One region of the Protofrankia sp. Cj5 genome, then DNA from elsewhere that is predicted to be linked to it. Evidence: riboswitches for the same ligand, from Rfam matches in the RefSeq annotation. Region 1 holds a riboswitch; each other region holds the start of a gene.
What was found. A riboswitch is a leader RNA that binds a small molecule or an ion and turns the genes downstream of it on or off. The one in region 1 is predicted to bind cyclic di-AMP.
Positions count from the first base shown of each region.

Region 1 (4,888 bases):
GATAGCATGATGGACGCTCGTGAATATTGCTGCTGGCTTTCGCGGCCGGTCCGGTCAGCTCGCCGGTGGAGCCGATACACCGACGAGCTGACCGGTATAGCAGAAGGCCGCGATCATCATTTTTTGCGTGGCTGACGCCCAAAAACCGACCGAACTCATGTTTCGTGGCGTCCCGTGTGTAAAAATTGAGCAGGGTGTTGAAGGCGCCACAATACCAGGCAAATTATCCACCGAGCTGGCCGCGCCGCGAAGCTCCCGCCAGACGCGGGTGGCCTCCGTTCGAGCCAGCACAACTGGCACAACCAGTGCCACAGGCCGGGCCATGGGAATTACCACGGCGCGGCCCCGCCGACCCGGCTGGGATACCGCCCGTCAGGACTATACCGTACCCAGCAGGACCGCACCGCGGCTTCGTTCGATAGCTATTTCATACTAGGAACAACGACATATCACCCGACAGCGGGATTCACGGAGACCACGCTGTCGGCTACCGTAATCGCCTGTGTCAGGCCTTCGTGCGGGAGTTCACAGTCAACTGCCGTCCCAGCCGCGGGCTAGCGGCAGCGTACGGTTACAATCCGTTCTCAGTCGCAACGCGGGCGTGGGTGGCAATGACGACGCCCCCCGCCGTATCCACACCATCACCTGTGACGTCGACCGCGACATCCGCGACATCCGCGACGCGATCCGATGACCCAGCCGACATACCCGGTCCGTAACGATCTTATCGCCGAGCTGGCGACAAGACTGGAGCAGCTCGATCAGATCCTTGGGCGGCTGGAGGATGCCGAGCGGCAGGCCGCCGACGCCAGCGAGCGCCTGATGCGCACCCGGCGGTGGCAGGAGGAGACGGTCCGCGCGATCCAGGACGAGCGAGCGCAGATGCGCACCCATCAGCGGGCGCTGGACGATCTCGCGGACCGCGCGCAGGCGGCCGTCGAGGCCCTGTCCGGCCAGTACCGCTCCCTGCCCCCGGAGATTCACGAACTCGCGGTCGAACTGCACGTCCTGCAGACCGCGGGCCTGCTCTCCCGCCGCGACACCCGCGCCCGGCGCCGCTGACGCCGACCCGTCCCAGGCCGCGGACATCCTCTCGCACAGCGGATTTCGGAGCGGGAAATCCCATAACGGCTGACACAGTGCGTAATCTAGCGAGCCTATTCATTAAGATAATTTTCGCTACTACATGTCAGCGATATATAGCTGTCGGCACTCAAGCACCCCCCCGTCGCCGGACCGTCACCGCTATGGCGTAATGTCATCTTCCGCATCCTGTGGGTCATGGCATGGCAAGCCTCCGTCTAGGCGACCTGTCGCAGTGGCCAGCAGATCAAGATAGAGCGGCGAGTGATCGGCAAGGAGGATGGGAGGAACCGCTATGGTCACTTCTGCGAGTACTCGCCGTAGTTGTGAGGGACTAGTATTTGCTGGCACCATCCTTTTGAACTAGTCTCGCGCCGACGTCACGACAACACCGGGCCGAACGCCGAATCCTGCCCACGGCCCCGGTGTCCCCTCCGAGTCGTCACCAGGGCAGGAGCGGGGGACCCATCCTCCACCGGTTGGCACCGAGCCACGGTGCCGACCTAGGGGTGAAGTGAGTCGTGTGCTGGTCGCACGGCCCACCGGGCAGCCCAGCCCGAACCCGACAGCTCACCTCGCAGGCGAACGGGAAGGATCACAGTCTTGTCTGCGCCCGATGTGCAGCTTGATCCGGCAATATGGCCATGTTCGTCGCCGACGGCGTCGCTGTCCTCGCTGCGACCTCAGGCCGAGACACCTGGGCGTCCAGCCCGCGGTAGGCACCGCGCGCCCGCTCCGCCGTCGGCCCCCGGCCGCGTCCGGGCACGTGCCGCGGTCGCGGCGATGACAACCGGCACGGTTGCGGTGTCAGGCGTCGCGCTGGCCGGCTGCGCCCCGACCGACTCAGGGATGGACGAGACTTCGGTCAGTTCCCGGATCACCCTTGGCTCTCAGTTCGGAAGCCAGGCGTCACTCGCCGGTCTGCGCACGTCCGTTATCAACCCGGCCACCTCGGTTGGCCCCGGGTCCATCACCAGCCATGTGATCGATCAGGCTGACCTGCACCCCAAGTCAGGTGTCGCGCTCAGGGTCACTAATCCGGACGTGTCAGTACAGGCCGACCAGCCCATTGACATGGGCTTCTCCCTCGAGGACGGGACGACCCACGCGCCGCTGTCAAACCAGCTCATCAAAATTCAGGTAAAGCTGCCTGACGGCTGGGCAACATTCAAGCACCTGTATACTAACGAGCAGGGCTTTGCGAGCTACACTGCCAAGGTCCTCACCACCACACAGATCACTGCTATCTTCGACGGAACGGATGCCCTGCAGTCGGCTCGCTCCTCGAACGTTGGTACTATGACGGTGGTGCCCAGTTCGGTCCCCGCGCCTCCGGCGCAGGCCGCCGGCTCGGCCGCTGCTGCCGCGTTTCGGGTATCCACCTCCGATACAGCGGATGCTACGATGCCAGTCGGATCGCTCGGTGAAAGAGCTGTCTATCTGGCCGCGCAGCAAGCCGGCAAGCCTTACGTGTATGGTGCGGAGGGCCCCTACTCCTTCGACTGTTCCGGCCTGGTTCAGTATGTTTTCAAACAGCTCGGCCGCAGTCTCCCCCGCACCGCGGAAGAACAGTACGAAGCCACGGCCCATGTGTCGCAGTACAATAAGCAGGTCGGCGACCTCATCTTCTTTGGTACGCCGGGAAACATCTACCACATCGGCATCTATGCCGGCGGTGGCAAGATGTGGGCGGCACCAAAGTCCGGTGAAGTCGTTTCGCTCAGAGATATCTACACCACGTCATACTCAGTCGGCCGGGTCAGTTAGCGGCCAGCGGCCTCGCTCGTTGACTCCTTCATCTCACTGATATGACTGACGCAGTCAGCCTCTGAAAAACATATAGCGGGTTCACGCGTGTCCTCCCCCTCCGGTCACGCGTGAACCTCACCGCCAGATCGGTGTTGTCGATATAAACACCGGTCTGGCGGTCCCAAACCACAACTGGATGTCTCCAAAGACTTCCGCTGGTCGGATCGAGCCAACCCCCCCGGCTCGCAATGCCCGGCGGAACACGGGCTTCCCCGGCCTTTCGCACTGAACCCCCCCCACAGTGCGCTTGGCCGGCGGAGGTCCTGGGCTCCCGCTGGTCGGCCGTGCCACCCCCCCGGCCAAGCCGACCGGCGGGAGCCCTCTCAACGACAGCCGACGAGGCGGGTCGAGGATTGATCCACAAATTGCCGGGATCTCCAGCTCGCTTCAGACCGAAGGCCACGCGAAAACACCATCATCGCGTGGCCTTCGGTGGCCGCTTAGAGCGACCGGCAATAGGGCGTTCGATCAGGGAGCGGCGACCGCTTAGCCCTTGATGTCCTTTGAGAATTTCCACAGCTCGCTGGTCGTGGCTTCGTTCCATTTCCGCCCTGGCGCAAGAGCCACTGACTTGACATGGACCCGTGAAGGACACGCGGGGAGCGGCCCGACCGTGTTCACCGTCCCGACCGCCGTGAACAGTGGCTGCTGGGCGGGGTCGAGCGGGCCGCAGGCCACCGTGAGCGCGAGACGGCCGCCCTCTCCCGCACCCCAGATGTAGATCCGGGACATATCGATGTTCGATCGCTCCTTGGCGACGTAACGGACCACGTCCCACAGATACCGCGCGTCCTGACCGTTGGTCTGCCAGGTACTGGCCACCGCCTCCGGATACACCAGAGCGAACTTCTGTTGATCAGCAAGCGCGGACACCTTACTGTCCTTCTCGATCGTCGCCGCGTCACTCTCGTCGTCATGCAGGACGAGGAGCAGCGGCACCGGCTTCTCGGGCTTGGCCTCGGCGTGGACCGCAAGCTCCCGGCCCGCGGACTCGTAGCCCGCCGGAATCTCGGCGCGCTCGGTCTTCACCTCGGGTGAGTGATGCCCGTAGGCGAGGGCAACGACGACCACGCCAGCGGCCACCAGCACCCGTCGACGGTTCTTGCTCCACAGCTCTTTCCCGGCTTTGAGCGGATTCGACGCCACCAGACAACCGAACCACACCGAGAGCCGTTGATTCGGCAGATTCGACACGTGGCGTGGACGAGTCGGGCACCACAGCCGTGGTCTGGCACACACCTGTGCGGGTTGACGCCAACGGCGACCAGCCGGGCGGACGCGGCCAGGCGCCAGCGGCCGCTCCACGGATCCGCCGCGGCGGCCCCAGGACACCCGCTTCGCGCCGATGGTGTATCCACAAGAATCTGTAGAGATCCGAGACGCCGCGGACGGATGACATGGCGTAGGGATGAGGCCGAGGTGGACAATGAACAAGCACTCGATCATCGGGCGCTGGAGAAGATCGAGCATGAGCTGGCCGTGCTCGGCCGCCGGGCCGAACGGTTCCGCATGGCCATCGCGGACGGCTCCGGCCCGCCTCTCGACCGTTCCGCCTATCTGCTTCTCAGCTATCTGTACGACCACGGCTCGGTACGGTTGACCACCCTCGGCGCGGTGTTCGCCCTCGACATCTCGACGGTGAGCCGCCAGGTCGCCGCACTGGCCACCGAGGGGCTGGTGGAACGCGCCACCGATCCCACCGATCGCCGGGCCAGCCTGGTGACCCTGAGCGCACGCGGACGCGATCGCTACGTCGTCACCCGGGCAGCGCGGGTAACGAGCATCAGCGGCTTGGTGAGCGGCTGGGAAAAGGACGAACGCGACAGTTTCGGAACGCTTCTCGGTCGTCTCAACGCGGCGATTGCCGAACGCGACAGGGCACAGCTGCCGTCACGGAGTCAGGCCGCGACGTCGAGAGCGCGCAGCCGCGCCTGACGCAGTAGTTGTATCTCAGCCGGGTCAACCAGCGCCGGCAGCGGGCCGTGCACCCAGGACA
Region 1 covers NZ_CAKJTO010000007.1:45,912-50,799, reverse strand. Annotated here, with positions in the region: gene MJ777_RS03455 (hypothetical protein) at 691-1,062, shown strand; cyclic di-AMP (ydaO/yuaA leader) riboswitch at 1,511-1,681, shown strand; gene MJ777_RS03450 (C40 family peptidase) at 1,867-2,850, shown strand; gene MJ777_RS03445 (plasmid partitioning protein) at 3,379-4,038, opposite strand; gene MJ777_RS03440 (MarR family winged helix-turn-helix transcriptional regulator) at 4,312-4,827, shown strand; gene MJ777_RS03435 (type 1 glutamine amidotransferase) at 4,791-4,888, opposite strand, start outside.

Region 2 (4,888 bases), on a different contig from region 1:
CGGCCGCTACGACTGAGCACCACACAGACACGAGCCGTCAAAGAATCTCCGGCCCTGCGCCGCGTGTCCCGACCCTGGAGGGTGATGTGTCATCGAGTAGCCCCACCGGCCTGCCCGGCCAGGTGGGCCTGGGCAGCCGGACAGCCCTGTCGGCGGATCGCCTGCTTGCGCTCGACCAGGCGCACGTCTGGCATCCCTATGGGCCGATGCCCTCCACACATGAGACGTTCCTCGTCGAATCCGCCTCCGGGACACGCCTGCGCCTGGCGAGGCCAGTCGAAGGCAGGTCTGAGCTGATCGACGGAATGTCCTCCTGGTGGGCCGCCATCCACGGCTATGCGCACCCCGCTCTGGACGCCGCCCTGCATGCCCAGGCGGCAAAGATGAGCCACGTGATGTTCGGCGGCCTGACCCACGAGCCGGCGATCAGGCTGGCCGCCCGGCTGGTGGAGATGACGCCTGAGCCGCTGCGCCACGTGTTCCTCACGGACTCCGGCTCCGTGTCCGTCGAGGTCGCCGCCAAGATGGCGATCCAGTACTGGCGGTCGACGGGGCGTCCGGAGAAGGTTCGGCTGATGACCTGGCGCGGGGGCTATCACGGCGACACATTCCATCCGATGTCCGTGTGCGACCCGGTCGGCGGCATGCATCAGCTCTGGAGGCGGGTGCTGCCGGCCCAGGTCTTCGCGGACCAGCCACCCGTCGGCTTCGATGTCCCGACCGACCCGAGGTATCTGGCGGACTTCGCGGACCTGCTGGCCCGCAACGCTGACCAGATCGCGGCGATCATCGTGGAACCCGTGGTCCAGGGTGCCGGTGGGATGACCTTCCACAGCCCCGGCTACGTCCGGGCACTGCGGGAGCTGGCGTGCGACCACAACGTGTTGCTGATCCTTGATGAGATCGCCACCGGCTTCGGGCGTACTGGGAGGCTGTTCGCGGTTGAACACGCCGGTGTCAGCCCCGACATCATGTGTGTGGGGAAGGCCCTGACCGGCGGCTATCTCTCGCTGGCCGCCACCTTGTGCTCCGAGGAGGTCGCCCGGGGGATTTCGCGGGGCGAGATGCCGGTGCTGGCTCACGGCCCGACCTTCATGGGGAACCCGCTCGCCTGTGCGGTAGCCAACGCGTCACTGGACCTGCTCACGGAGGGGGGGTGGGCGGCTTCGGTCGCCCGTATCGAGGCCCGGCTGGCGAGCGGGCTGTCGTCCGTGGCCGCGTTTCCCGGAGTCGCCGATGTGCGGGTCCTGGGCGCGATCGGGGTTGTCCAACTTGATCATCCGGTGGACGTGCCGGCCGCGACCAGGGCCGCGTCGCGCAACGGCGTCTGGCTGCGGCCGTTCCGGGATCTCCTTTACACCATGCCGCCGTTCATCTCGACCGATGCCGACATCAACGCGATCACGTGCGCGCTGCACGCCGCCGCACAGGTCGGTTAAGAGCGCCCGGCAATAGGGGCGTGGATCAAGGAGTGGGGCTGGGGTGCGTGCATCGCGAGGCGGCGGAGGGAGTCACCCTGGTGTTGGGTGGCGACCGACGACAACGACGGGATGCCCCACCCGGACGCCGCGAGCCGGACAGTCCGCTATAACCGGGTACAAGGCGACCGGTATCCACAAGCGGCTCAGTCGCTTGTGAAGCCCAGCGCGCCGGATGCCTCGGAATCGCTGTCGGCGAGGAACTCCCGGCAGCGGGCGGCCTCCTCGGTTTCACCGATGGCGGCGGCGGCACGGCTCAGCGCCGCGAGCGCGCGCAGGAAGCCCTGGTTGGGCTCATGGGACCACGGGATCGGCCCATGCCCGCGCCAACCGGCACGGCGCAGCTGGTCCAGACCGCGGTGGTAGCCGGTCCGCGCGTAGGCGTAGCCCGTGACAGCCGCGCCCGCGTCCAGGGAGCGCTCGGCCAACATCGCCCAGGCAAGGCTTGAGTCCGGGAAGCGGCCCGCGACAGCCTCCGGGGCATCGCCGGCGCTGAGGGCCCTGGCGGCGGCCGGATCGAGAGCGAGCCTTGTCGGAGGCGGACCGCCAAGGAGATCCGGCCGTTCGGGGGATGTCGTCATGAGGCCCATCCTGCCGGATCGCGCTCATGCCGCATCGCGTGGGGAGCTTTCACGCGGCGGACCTGGTGGGAGGGGGGTGGGCCATCAGGTCCGCCGCGGGATCGGGGGCCGAAGCCGACATCGTCTTCGGACAGCCGGGAAACCGTGGTTCAGAGCGCCCGGCAACAGGACTGTCCGGCTCGCGCCGCCCAACACCTCCGTCGCACTCCTCCGCAGCCCTCGCGATCCATCCATCCGGACGCCGCTGTCTGACCGGACACCCTACTGCCGGAGCTTTTTACGCGTGCCCGCGCTCACAGCGCCGACGGGCTGGTGACGGTGATGTCCCAGAGGTTCTTACCGACCACACCGGTCTGTCCGTCGTCGACCCGGGTCAGATAGCTGTACAGCGACGCGAGACCCTGGGATTCCCCGCCGAAGCGGCCGTCCACCTGCAGAATGAACTTCTTCTCACGCATCGTGCTCTGCCAGACGTAAGCGTCAGCGCGAACTTCACCGGCCAGCGCGGTGGAAAGGGTTGTGCCGGCGAAGTTTGACGATGCCAGTTGAGCCTTCGCGCGTTCCAAGGTCATCGGAGGCTGCGCTGGGGCAACCGCCTGCTGGACCACCTCGGTGCTGGGCACGGCTGCCGCTGTCTGCGGTGCTGGGCCGTTGTTGGTCAGGCCCATCTTGACTGAGCAGGACGGCCAGGGGGACCAGCCGCGAGCGTTGTAGAGCTTGTGGGCGGCATCGTCCTGCAGTGCCGGTGGCGCGTCGCTGGGAAGACCGGAATAACCAAGGCCATGCCAGGTCCCGGCGTCGAACTGGTAGGCGCCGTAGAAACCGTTACCGGTATTGATGTGATAGTTGTTACCGGACTCGCACTGGCGGAGTTTGGCGAAGTCGTCGGCGGTCGCGGCGCTCGCTGGGCTGGCCGCGACGGCGAGACCACTGCCCACGAGTGCTGTGACAGCACCGGTGGTGCGCAGGACCTTGACGGCGGTGGACGACTGTTGCGGGGCGCGGTGCCTGCCAACAGACGGCATGTGGGTCGGTCCTTCCCGTCGCCTACGAGGTGAGCTGTCGGGTTCGGGCTGGGAACATGCCCGGCCGGTGACGCCCATGCGCGTCGCCGGCTTCACCCCAAGGACACCGGCGTCTCCGGTATCCGGATGTGGTTCCCCCGATCCCGTCCTAGCGGCTTCGCGGTAGGTCCTGCCGCGGCGGACGGGGACGGGATTCGGCGTCCGTTCGCGCGGCCTCGCCGATCTGGCGAGTGGGGAGGACTCTAGCGAGCCTGGCTCTTTCGAAGCAAATCGGGGTGTCGGATGAACTACATGGATCTGGCCTACATCCCCCGAATGAACTATGTGGGCCAAACTGAGAACTGTACCTGGTGATTGGGAAAGCTCCGCTGGAGGGTTGCTTGTGTTGGGTTTTTGTAACGACGAGTAATCGGGCCGGTCGTTATAGTGTTTATCTGTTGTGTTTGTTGTCACCTTGGTGTGGCCGGCCCGACTCGTCGTGCGCGGGGTCTATATCAGTTTCGTAGCCGTCAGGCGGTAGCTGTTCGGTTCAGGCTCAGCTGAAGGTGGCCGTCCAGGTTTGCGGTCCGCAGATTCCGTCCACCGTCAGGCCCTTGTCAGCCTGGAGATGGCTCGCCGCACCAGCCGACTCCGGTCCGTACTGACCATCAATCTGGATGTTGTAACCAAGACCATTCATCTGCTGCTGCCACGACCGCACGTCCGGTCGCACCTGGTCGACCAGATCGGTCGTCAAAGGCGTGGCAGCGGCAGCGACAGCGACAGCGGTCGACGGGGTGGCCGCGTTCGCCGCGCGCCATGCCCAACGCGAGGAACCGCTTCTGCCGTATGAGCGTGCCTGCCACGAGCTGCTGTCCGACGAACCGGTGCTGTCTGGGCTGGCGCTGGCGCTGCTTGGACTCGACGAGCTGGCGCCTGACGAGCTGGTGCCCGACAAGCCGGTGCCGGTGCTGTTTGATGACGAGCTGGTGCCTGACGAGCTGGTGCCTGACGAGCTGGTGCCTGACGAGCCGGTGCCTGACGAGCCGGTGCCTGACGAGCCGGTGCCTGACGAGCCGGTGCCTGACGAGCCGGTGCCCGACGAGCCGGTGCCCGACGAGCCGCTGCCCGACGAGCTGGCGCCAGCCCCGAGTTGGCCGGCGCTCATGCCCCGGCCACAGACGGGCCACTGGCCGAAGCCGGATTGGGTGGCGAGCTTGAGCGCGGCCTCGTCCTGGGTGCTCGGGGATGCGCTGCTGGGCAGTCCGGTGTAGCCCAGGCTCTGCCAGGTGCTCAGCGAGAACTGGTATGCGCCGTAATAGCCGTTGCCGGTGTTGGCCGTGTAGTCACCGCCGGACTCGCACTGGCGAAGCCCCTCCCACGTGGTGGCGGCGCTGGCCGGCTGTGACATCGCGATGCCACCACTGATCGCCGCGAGCAGGGCCGGGGTCAGCACCATGGCTCGGGTACGGACCCGGGCCCGGCGAATTCCGCGATGTCGGCCGCGAGAACTTGTACGGGACATATTGGTAATGCCCTTCCCCACGCCTGCGAGGTGAGCTGTCGGGTTCGGGCTGGGACTGCCCGGCCGTTTTCACGGCTTCACCCCGAGGACGCCTGGTATCGACGCCCGGAAGTGGGTCCCCCGTTCCTGCCGCAAGTTTGGTTTTCGTCGGGCGCGGGCAGGATTCGGCGTGCCGCCCGACGTGTCCCCGCCGTATCGACGGGCACGGCGCAGACCATAACCAGCATCGCTGGTGGCTGAACAAGCCGTGAATGCGCTTCGTGACTATGCGCACATCGGGCTGGGTGCTCTTGCCGTATC
Region 2 covers NZ_CAKJTO010000004.1:6,561-11,448, reverse strand. Annotated here, with positions in the region: gene MJ777_RS02065 (adenosylmethionine--8-amino-7-oxononanoate transaminase) at 207-1,439, shown strand; gene MJ777_RS02060 (DUF3151 domain-containing protein) at 1,625-2,059, opposite strand; gene MJ777_RS02055 (transglycosylase family protein) at 2,353-3,084, opposite strand; cyclic di-AMP (ydaO/yuaA leader) riboswitch at 3,090-3,256, opposite strand; gene MJ777_RS02050 (peptidoglycan-binding protein) at 3,620-3,820, opposite strand; gene MJ777_RS02045 (hypothetical protein) at 3,825-4,337, shown strand; partial or broken gene MJ777_RS02040 (transglycosylase family protein) at 4,301-4,474, opposite strand; cyclic di-AMP (ydaO/yuaA leader) riboswitch at 4,594-4,768, opposite strand.
Region 2: it holds a riboswitch for cyclic di-AMP, as region 1 does, so the genes downstream of both, MJ777_RS02055 (transglycosylase family protein) here and MJ777_RS03450 (C40 family peptidase) in region 1, are expected to answer to the same signal.

Region 3 (4,888 bases), on a different contig from region 1:
GTGCTGGTGCGTGGTGACACGTTCACCCGGCTGCTGCGCCGGCACCTGTCGCGGTCCCGATGGCGCGCGGCCCTGGTCATGCCGGTGACGCCCCTGCTGGCGGTACGCCCGCTGCGCGCGATCGCGGTACGGATGATAATGCGGCTGGCGTTGCTGGGCTTGGATGCCGCCCGGTTCCGTGCGCGAGCCGAGGCGTTCGGCCGGGAGCTCCCGGCCGAACGGGACGTGGCGATACCCGAGGGCATCGCCACACTGCGCCGCCACCTCGACGCGGGCGATCGGGTAGTGATCGTGACAGCATGTGAACGAGAACTTGCCCGTACGCTCCTCGACACGCTGGGCCTGGGCGAGGTGGAACTGATTTCCTCGCAGCTGGTCTGGGGCCGATTCGGTGTTACTCGGGGCAGCCTGCACAACCATGGAGCGCGTAAACCGCGTCAGCTCGCCGCCCACGGGATCGAGCCGCCGTGGGAGCACGCCTACAGCGACTCGCTGGCGGACCTGCCCATGCTGGCCGCCGCCAACCATGCGGTGCTGGTCAATCCTGACGGGAGGCTCGCGCTACGCGCACAGCAGGCGCTGGGCGGGCGCCTGCGGATCGTCCACTGGTGAGGCCCATCCGCTCACGATAGCGTGAGAACGCCAGCCCGCTGGCAGGCTCCGGCGGCAGGGCGTCCGATGCGGCTGCCAACACGGCCGGGCGATCCGCGACCCGGTCCACGAGCAGCCTGAAAGCTCCTGCCCGCCCCGTCCAGCGTGTGTCGCCGACCGGCTGCCCGACCGGTGCGCGTGCGTAGTGCCATCTTCCACATCCTTTGGCGGATTGTGGACTCTCACTATGCAGGGGAAGTCACGGAGGGTTACTGTCACGCTCCGTGATTGATAAGTTGCGCGCCATGCGGCGCACAGGTATCGGCGGCCGGACCGCCAGCCGGGTACGCGTAAGGAGGCAGTCGTCGTCACGGTCCGCGGAGACGACCGTTCGTGCCAGGCAGCGGATGTGCGTCAGAGCGGTGGTCGGGAGCGCGCTTGTGCTTGCCCTCGGGCCCGCCGCGATCGGGCCCGCGACCGCGGCCGGCGGCACGGGCGCGACGGGAGAACGATCATCCTACTGGAACGACGCCGCCGGCCAGGAGTTCCACCCGACCGGTCGAGTGCGCACCTATTACATCGGTGCTGACGAGGTGGTCTGGAACTACGCCCCCGAGGGACGCGATGCTATCACCGGCCAGGCATTCGACCCGATAGCAAGGACATACGTCCAGTCCGGGCCCGGCCGGATCGGGACGAGTTACCTCAAGTGTCTCTACCGTGGTTACACCGACGCCAGCTTCAGCGGTCTGGCGCCGCGCCTCCCGCAGGATGCGTATCTGGGCTTTTTGGGCCCGGTGATCCGCGCCGAGGTCGGCGACACCATCAAAGTCGTGTTCCGCAACGCCTGCCGGATTTCTGACAGCGTGCACCCGCACGGCGTCTTCTACACCAAGGCGAACGAGGGCACGCCGTACGCGGACAACACCTCCGGGGTGGACAAGCTCGACGACGCCGTACCCACCGGAGGCACGCACACGTACACCTGGCTGGTGCCCGATCGAGCGGGTCCGGGCCCGCACGACGGCAGCTCGGTCATGTGGATGTACCACTCCCATACCAACGAGGTCACCGACACCTATGCCGGGCTCACCGGCCCGATGGTTGTCACCGGAAAAGGGAAGGCGCGGCCAGACGGTAGCCCCGTCGACGTCGACCGCGAGATCTTCGCGCTGTTCTCGATCGTCAACGAGAATTGGAGCCCGTATCTTCAGGAGAATCTCCGCCGTTTTGCCAAGCCGCCGTACCCGGCGCTGAACGATGCTGATTTCGAGCGTTCCAACATGCGGCATGCCATCAACGGCTACGTCTTTGGCAACGAGCCGATGATCACTATGAAAAAGGGTGCGCACGTCCGGTGGTACCTGATGAGCATGGGCGGCGAGGCGGATATGCACACGCCGCACTGGCACGGTAACGACGCGATCGTGGGCGGCATGCGTATGGACACCGTTCCGCTGCTCCCCGGCACCATGGCCGTGGCCGACATGGTGCCTGACGACGTCGGCATCTGGCTTTTCCACTGCCACGTGAACGAGCACATCACCGCCGGCATGCTGACCCGCTATCAGGTTGTGTCCGACACCGACACCAACAACGGTACTGCCGCCACCGCTATATCCGCGCCAGGGCCGTCGGCCACAACGATGCCGGTGCCCAAGGGCGCTGTCTCCGCGGGCGAAGGCGGGATAGCTGTTCCCCCGTCGTCTGTCCCCACCGCGTCCGCGATCATCGCGTTCGTGGTGGCGATCGGCGCCCGCAGGATCGTGCGCCGTCGCCGCCGTCGTGCCATGGGCTGAAACCGCGCCGTTCATCGCGGTCCAGGCCGGTAGCTCCTGCCGCACAACAGGCCTGGACCGCGATATGGCGAGAACCGCCAGCCGCCCAGAAAGCGGCTCCCGCGCACGGAGAGCCCAGGATCATCAGCGTTCGGACAGCCATATTGCCCACACCATACACGGCACTGTTGATGCGCAGGATCCCCGCGGCATCGTACGGCGGACGAACAACCGTCGGCGAACAACCACGCAGCCGACCCGCCTGCCCACCTACCGCGCGGGGCAGTTTTTTTGGCTGGGTGGCGGCCCCGGCACAATTGCGCCAGCCGGCCAGGGCCAACTATGGATAAGCGCGGGTGCGCGCACGTTACCGGCAGCCGTGATGGTTAGCAACATCGGCTGTGGACTGTGTGCCTCTTCACGGAGCCTTGCCTGCTGGGCGGTCATGGCACGTATGGTCCTCGCCGTGCCTTCGAGGGGAAGGCGCGCATCGGATGGCACGCCGAGTCCTGCCCCCGTCCGATGACAACCAATACGGTGGCAGGAACGGGGGAACCATTTCCGGACGCCGAAGCCAGGCGTTCTCGGGGTGAAGCCGCATAGCGCGGCCGGGCAGTCCCAGCCCGAATCCGACAGCTCACCTCGCAGGCGTGGGGAAGGACATCAACACAATATGTCCCATGTACGTTCTGGCGCTCGTGGAATCAGTCGAATCAAGGCGCGTGCTCGGGTACTGATCGCTGTACCGGCACTCGTCGCCGCCATCGGCGGCGGCAGCGTCGCGCTGTCCCAGCCAGCGAGTGCGGCACCGTCCAACGACGGTGTGCTGGCCGCCATTGCACAGTGTGAATCCGGCGGCAACCCGAAGGTTGTCAACTCGATCGGTGCCGGCGGACTGTTCCAGTTCCTGCCTAGCACGTGGCACGCTGTCGGTGGCTCTGGCCTGCCGCAGAACGCCAGTGTGTCCGAACAGTGGATGCGTGCGCGGATACTGTACGCGCAGCAGGGCACGAGCCCCTGGTACGCGTCGAAGCACTGCTGGGCCGGAAAGGCCTAGCGACCGGAAAGGCCTAGCGACCGGAGAGGACGCGGCGAGAGTCCCTCGCGCCGTCCACGGCGTCTGTCAGATCCGCCAGCGCCAGCGCTGTGTATATCAGGTATAGCCTCAGGTATCTCGACAGAGCGGCCGGCCCGGGTTCACCGGGAGGCTCTCGCGAAGCCTTGGGAGAGACCGGCCACGGCCGGTCTCTCCCAAGCGGCCGCCTGCTTCCGGCTCTCGGACCGGGCCGGGCGTACCCGCACAATCGATCTTCCGGCTGGGGGGCCGGGCGCGCCGCGGCGGTCTGTGGTAAACCCGGAAAAACGGCCCCGTCGGTGTGTCGTCGTTTCTTGTCCGGGCCCGTTTTTCGTTCGCGCCGGCTCCCCGCGGGGCTACTCGACTTCAGGCGGGCGGCGTAATACCGTACCGTGCGCGAGCGGTGCCTCATCAGGGGTTTTTTCGATCCGCGCGCTGGGCTCTCGAGAAACCTGGTGCATGAGCGATGACAGCGAAGAACGACGTCCGTCGAGCCTTGGTGACCGGCGCTGGAAGCGGAATGGGACAGCTCCTCGCCCTCCGGCTGGTGCGGCAGGGCACAGACGTTATCGCGGTTGATCGGGACGAAGCCGGTCTCAAGGTCCTCCACGACGCTGGGCCCGGAAAGGTGACGACGCACACCATCGATGTCACCGATGCGGACGCCATGGCCGACGTCGTGACCTCGCAGCACCACACCCTGCTCGTGACGGCCGCCGGGATCGGGTACACAGGCAAGATCGCTGAGACCCCGGCCGCGGTGCACGCGAAGATCATGGCGGTGAACTACCAGGGCACAGTCAACGCGGTGACGGCCGCGCTACCCGGCTATCTCGCGCGGGGATCGGGCCGGCTCGTCCTTTTCTCGTCGATTCTCGGCTGGTTGCCGGTGCCGCAACACGGTCCCTATGGTGCGACAAAGTCGGCGTTGGTCATTTACGCTCAGACGCTACGGCATGAACTTCGCGGGACTGGTGTGCGGGTGAGCTGTGTCTGTCCACCGGCGGTGGCAACCCCGATGCTCGACGACATGCCCGCGGCCCGAGCAGTCTCGCAGCGCACTATGATGACACCGGCCGCTGCCGTCGACGCGATCGAACGCGGCCTCGACAAAGGGCGTTTCTGGATCTTCCCAGGTATCGCGCGGCCGGTGGCCATCGGCCAGCGGCTGTTCCCCGAGGTACTGCGGGTGGCCATTGGCAGCCTGCTGAACAGATAGCCGTCCCGGCCGCTCAGAGCGCCCGGGACCAGGGCACGTGTCGAAAACACGCCGTAGGGGACGCGACATTGCCGAGGTTATCGCGGGGCGGGGGCAGGCGTCCCGCGTCATCGCTGCCCATCCATGCTCTCCATCCATTGCCGCGCGATGCGCGGATACCCGACGGCTCGTCGGTCGCCACCCACCACCTCCGGCGCGTCCTCCTTCGGCTCGCGAGGCAGGCGC
Region 3 covers NZ_CAKJTO010000108.1:355-5,242, forward strand. Annotated here, with positions in the region: gene MJ777_RS18855 (haloacid dehalogenase-like hydrolase) at 1-612, shown strand, start outside; gene MJ777_RS18860 (multicopper oxidase domain-containing protein) at 897-2,390, shown strand; cyclic di-AMP (ydaO/yuaA leader) riboswitch at 2,860-3,035, shown strand; gene MJ777_RS18865 (transglycosylase family protein) at 3,043-3,426, shown strand; gene MJ777_RS18870 (SDR family oxidoreductase) at 3,911-4,663, shown strand; gene MJ777_RS18875 (hypothetical protein) at 4,771-4,888, opposite strand, start outside.
Region 3: it holds a riboswitch for cyclic di-AMP, as region 1 does, so the genes downstream of both, MJ777_RS18865 (transglycosylase family protein) here and MJ777_RS03450 (C40 family peptidase) in region 1, are expected to answer to the same signal.

Region 4 (4,888 bases), on a different contig from region 1:
ACTCCTCGGTCCCGACAACTTCCTCTACGAGACCGACTTCCCGCACCCGACGAGCATGTCGCCTGGTCCGGCGAGCGCGGCGGTCCGACCGGACCTGTTCATCGCGGCGGCGTTCGCGGACCTGCCCGGCGATGTGTCCCACAAAATTCTGCACGACAACGCGGCCCGTATCTACCACCTGGACTGACCTGAGAGCGTGTGTGAGATCGGGCTTGCGATCAGTGAGCCGGAATGACGATCTCACACACGCTCTGAAGCCCACGACAGCGGTGCGGTGCTGGCGATGCGGATGGAGATGGCTGATTGCTGTTGGTCACGAGTGTTTGACCTTCTCCTGTAGTCAACAGTGTTGACGACTCACGCCCGCGATTTGATCTTTAATGTTGACCGTTCCTTGTACGCGAGCTGGCCAGCCTGCTTTGCTGGCAAAAAATCGATGATTGTCAGCTGGATCCGCGACAGCTCGCCTTGCGGGCGACGCGAGCCGGCGTGACGGAGGTGCACGTGCCCGTTGATTTTGATCACGGCCCGGTGGTCGACGATCTCACCCGGCGTACCGCCGAATTTGTGCGGACCGTCGTCATGCCCGAGGAGGAACGCTTCGGGGGCGTTGCCGCGCGCGGCGGCGACGCGATGCGCGCACGGCTCCAGCAGGCAGCCAAGGATGCGGGGATCTTCGCCCCGCACGTACCGGCGCTGTACGGCGGGCACGGCCTGGACATGCGCGGCCGGGCGCCCGTGTTCGAGGAGGCGGGCTACTCGCTGTTCGGCCCGCTGGCGCTGAACATCGCCGCTCCCGACGAGGGCAACATGCACCTGCTCGAGGTCATCGCGACGGCCGGGCAGAAGGAGCGCTACCTGCGGCCGTTGGCAACCGGTGCGGTGCGTTCCTGCTTCGCGATGACGGAGCCCGCGCCCGGAGCGGGGTCGGATCCGACCGCGCTGACCACACGCGCGGTGAAGGACGCGGGCGGTTGGCGGATCGACGGCCGCAAGTGGTTCATCAGCGGCGCGGACGGCGCCGGATACGCGATCTGCATGGCCCGCACCTCGGGCGAGCCGGGGCAGCGCGGCGGGGCGACGATGTTCCTCGTCGACGCGGGCAACCCTGGCATGAAGATCGTCCGTCATATCGAGACCCTGGACGAAAGCCTGTACGGCGGCCATTGCGAGGTGCTGTTCGACGGCTGCATGGTAGCGCACGAGGCTGTGCTCGGCGAGGTGGACAAGGGCTTCGACTACGCCCAGGTCCGCCTCGGCCCGGCCCGGACGACCCACTGCATGCGTTGGCTGGGTATTGCCCGGCGGGCCCAGGACATCGCCGTGGCCAGGGCCGCGGACCGGCGGCTGTTCGGTTCCCGGCTGGCGGAGCTGGGCATGGCTCAGGCGATGATCGCGGATAACGAGATCGACATCGCCGCGTCCCGTGGGCTGATCATGCAGGCCTGCTGGGAGCTCGACCAGGGCCGTTCCGGAGCCCAGTCGACCGCGATCGCGAAGACCTTCACCGCCGAGGCCGTGTGGCGGGTCGTCGACCGCTCGCTGCAGATCTGCGGCTCTCTCGGTATCTCCGGGGATGTGCTGTTGTCGCGCTTCCTGCGCGAGGTGCGTCCCTTCCGCATCTATGACGGACCGTCGGAGACCCATCGCTGGGCGATCGCCCGCCGGGTGGTCCGTCGGCACCATGACAGCCGTCCAGACGCACCATGACGGCTGGTAGCGCCAACCTGTTTCCGGTTGTTGTCCGTGGGCTGCCTGGCCGGATGGTTAACACGAACGGTAACCAACTTGCGGCGAAATTCGCGGAAAATTAGGCCTTGCGGTCACAGGGCGTAGTTCGCTACCGTGGCCGGGCTCTCAGTAGCACCGGGCCGGACGCCGAGTTCTGCCCTCGGCCCGGTGTCCCCTCCTCACCATCGCCAGGGCAGAAGCGGGGGACCCAGGTCCCGCCGGGCGTCGTTGCCACTACGACGTCCTTGGGGTGAAGCCGGCCGCACATCCCGTGCGTGCCGACCGGGCTTCCCGGCCCGAACCCGACAGCTAACCTCGCAGGCGTACGGGAAGGATCATCGTTGCCTGCAGATCAGGCGTGCTCAGATCCGGCCGACACGATTATTTCCCGCCGCGGTCGTCACCGTGCGCAGCCGGTCAAGCCCAGTTTTGGCCGTCGCTCCGCGCGCGCCGTGGTTGCCGCCGCGGCTACCGGTACCGTTGCCCTGACCGCTTTGTCAGCCCCAGCGCTGGCAAACGACACCGGGGCCGACAGCCCGACCGATGCGCCCCAGGCCACCGCCGCTGTGCCGGCCTGGGCCGGTGACACCACCGCCGCGGGAGCCACCGGGACAGCCCCCGCGGAGCCCGGTCCGGCCACGGGCGCCACGGGGGCCACGGGGGCGGAGGAACCGGCACGTGGGCTGGCGGGGCAGCAGGACCAGAACAGCGCGTCAACGCAGCAGGACAGCGCGTCGCTGTCCGCCGGGAGCCTCGGCGAGAAGGTTGTCTACCTGGCATCGAAGCAGGCGGGTAAACCGTATGCGTGGGGCGCGCAGGGCCCGAACTCCTTCGACTGCTCTGGTCTTGTCCAGTACATTTACAAACAGCTCGGCCGCAGTGTGCCGCGGGTGACCGACGCCCAGTACGCGGCGTCGCGGAAGATATCGCAGGATGCCAAGCAGCCCGGCGATCTCATTTTCTTCGGTCAGCCCGGAAACATCTATCATGTGGGAATCTACGCCGGGAACGAAATGATGTGGGCCGCGCCCCACAGCGGCACCGTCGTTCGACTGCAGAAGATTTATTCCGCGAGTTATCTGGTCGGCCGGCTGGGGTGATGACCGGGCCGGACCGCCAGGCGGGTACGCGCCGATCAACGTTACTGATCCGATCAACGATACTGAGGTGAACTGGCTGCTCATGTCCAGTGGAACACTATCCAGCGGAACACACCGAAGAAGTCACCGGAAAATGCGAGGAAAAAGCCACCGGAAGCAGCCCGAACGCAACCGCGGCGCGGTGGCTGCCGCCGCCGGTGTCATCGGCGCGACGGCGGGCATGATGCTGACCGCGAGTCCGGCGAGCGCGAGCCCCGTGGCTCCGCCCAGCACGAGCGCTGTCGCTCCAGGAATTGTTTCTGACGCTGCCATCGCCGGTGCTGGCAGGAACGCGGGGCTGGCTGGCTGCGCCGGGATACCGCTGGGAACCTGGGTCGCGGTCGCACTGGCCGAGTCCGGCGGCAACCCGGACGCGCACAATTCCAGCGGCGAGGATTCCCGCGGACTATGGCAGATCAATATGCGGGCGCATGCGAGCTGGGTCGGCGGGGCGGATCTGTTCGATCCAGCCGTCAACGCACAGGCCGCCAGGCGGGTATGCGACGTGCAGGGCATCGGAGCATGGAGTACGTACACCAACGGCTCCTACCGCCGGTACCTCGGGCGGGGCGCGGCGGCTGCCGCCGCTGTCGGCGCGGGCGGTGACAGCGGAGCAAGCGCTTACCTGGCCGTTCCCAGCGGCCCTGTCAACACTTCTGCCCAGGCCGGCGCGCCCGGTGTGGCAATGGCACGACCGGACGCGCCGGCTCCCCGCACGCAGGTGGTTCGTTACAGTTCCCGCCTGCGTCCTGGTGTTCGTCAGATTCAGCGGCGGTTGGCCGGGTACGGCTACCCGGTCGCGGTGGACGGGAATTTCGGGCCGCGCACCACTGGAACAGTAAAGGCCTATCAGCGCCGGCACGGGCTGGTGGCCGACGGCGTTGTCGGTCCGCGGACCCGCGCCGCGCTGTTCCATTCCGCCGCTTAGTGGTCGTTGAGCGCTCGTTGAGCGGTCGACAAGAGGGGAGGCGGCGACGCACGGGCACCCCGGCACCCCGGTCGCCGCCTCCGGCGTTATCCCTGCGCATGGGTATCACGCTGGGCATATACAGTTCGCGGCAAAGCGCGGTTTTCCGCAGAAAATCCGCAACGGAGGATATGGATATCTGTGCCCCTGTTGCCGGGCGCTCGTGATTTCCGGTTGACTCCTGGTTCGGGTGTCGTAGATTGAGAGGCTCCGGCAACAGGACTGTCCGGCTCGCGCCGCCCGGGCGGCGCCTCGCGTCGTTGTCGTCGGTCCACGCCCAATGCCAGGGCGCATCCTTCCGCGGCCTCGCGATCCATCCACCCGGACGCCGCTGCCTGATCGAACGCTCTGCTGCCGGAGCCTCTCATGGCTGAAAAACGACGACTCGTGGTGGAGGCGATCGAATGGAGCAGCAGCAGGCGCAGCAGGTTGAGCAGTATCTACGGCAGAACTGGCGGGAGATCCGGTATCAGATACTTGACCAGTTCGTCCAGGTGAGCACCGCGGACCTCGAAGCCGTCTCCAGTGTCAACGACCTCGTTCGGCGGATCGCGGACAGATCGCACTATACCGAGCCGTACATCGAGGCACGCCTACGCGAACTGGTCGGTGTCACGGCGGGCACCGGCCAGGCGGCACAGGCCGGCGGCGAGGCCGGGCCAGCGGGCGCCGAAGCCGAGCAGCCGGGCGCCGAAGCCACCGGCGACGAGCAGGCCGAGCCCCTCGGCGGGTCCCGGCAGGCGTTCGGCGGGCCGGAGCAACAGGCGGATTCTGAGTGAGAACAGTCCACGGCTGATCCCGGCCAGGGCACAAGCGCCCTGTTGCCGGGCGCGCATAGCCTCCCGGTGCCGCTCGGGTGGCACGTGTGGACCAGCGCGACATCACGGGCGCGGACGGCGGCGGATACCGCGCCCAGACCGCGATCATAGCGTCGGTGTGTGCGGACCGGATACACAGAGCACCCCAGCGGGCCGCCGCTGGGGGTGCCTGCCGGCTTGGGGCCTATGCTCTTCTCTGATCACCATGATGGCCTGTACTGTCACAAACAGCA
Region 4 covers NZ_CAKJTO010000029.1:30,576-35,463, reverse strand. Annotated here, with positions in the region: gene MJ777_RS08860 (amidohydrolase family protein) at 1-187, shown strand, start outside; gene MJ777_RS08855 (acyl-CoA dehydrogenase family protein) at 505-1,710, shown strand; cyclic di-AMP (ydaO/yuaA leader) riboswitch at 1,908-2,069, shown strand; gene MJ777_RS23055 (C40 family peptidase) at 2,073-2,831, shown strand; gene MJ777_RS08845 (peptidoglycan-binding protein) at 2,965-3,798, shown strand; gene MJ777_RS08840 (hypothetical protein) at 4,242-4,616, shown strand.
Region 4: it holds a riboswitch for cyclic di-AMP, as region 1 does, so the genes downstream of both, MJ777_RS23055 (C40 family peptidase) here and MJ777_RS03450 (C40 family peptidase) in region 1, are expected to answer to the same signal.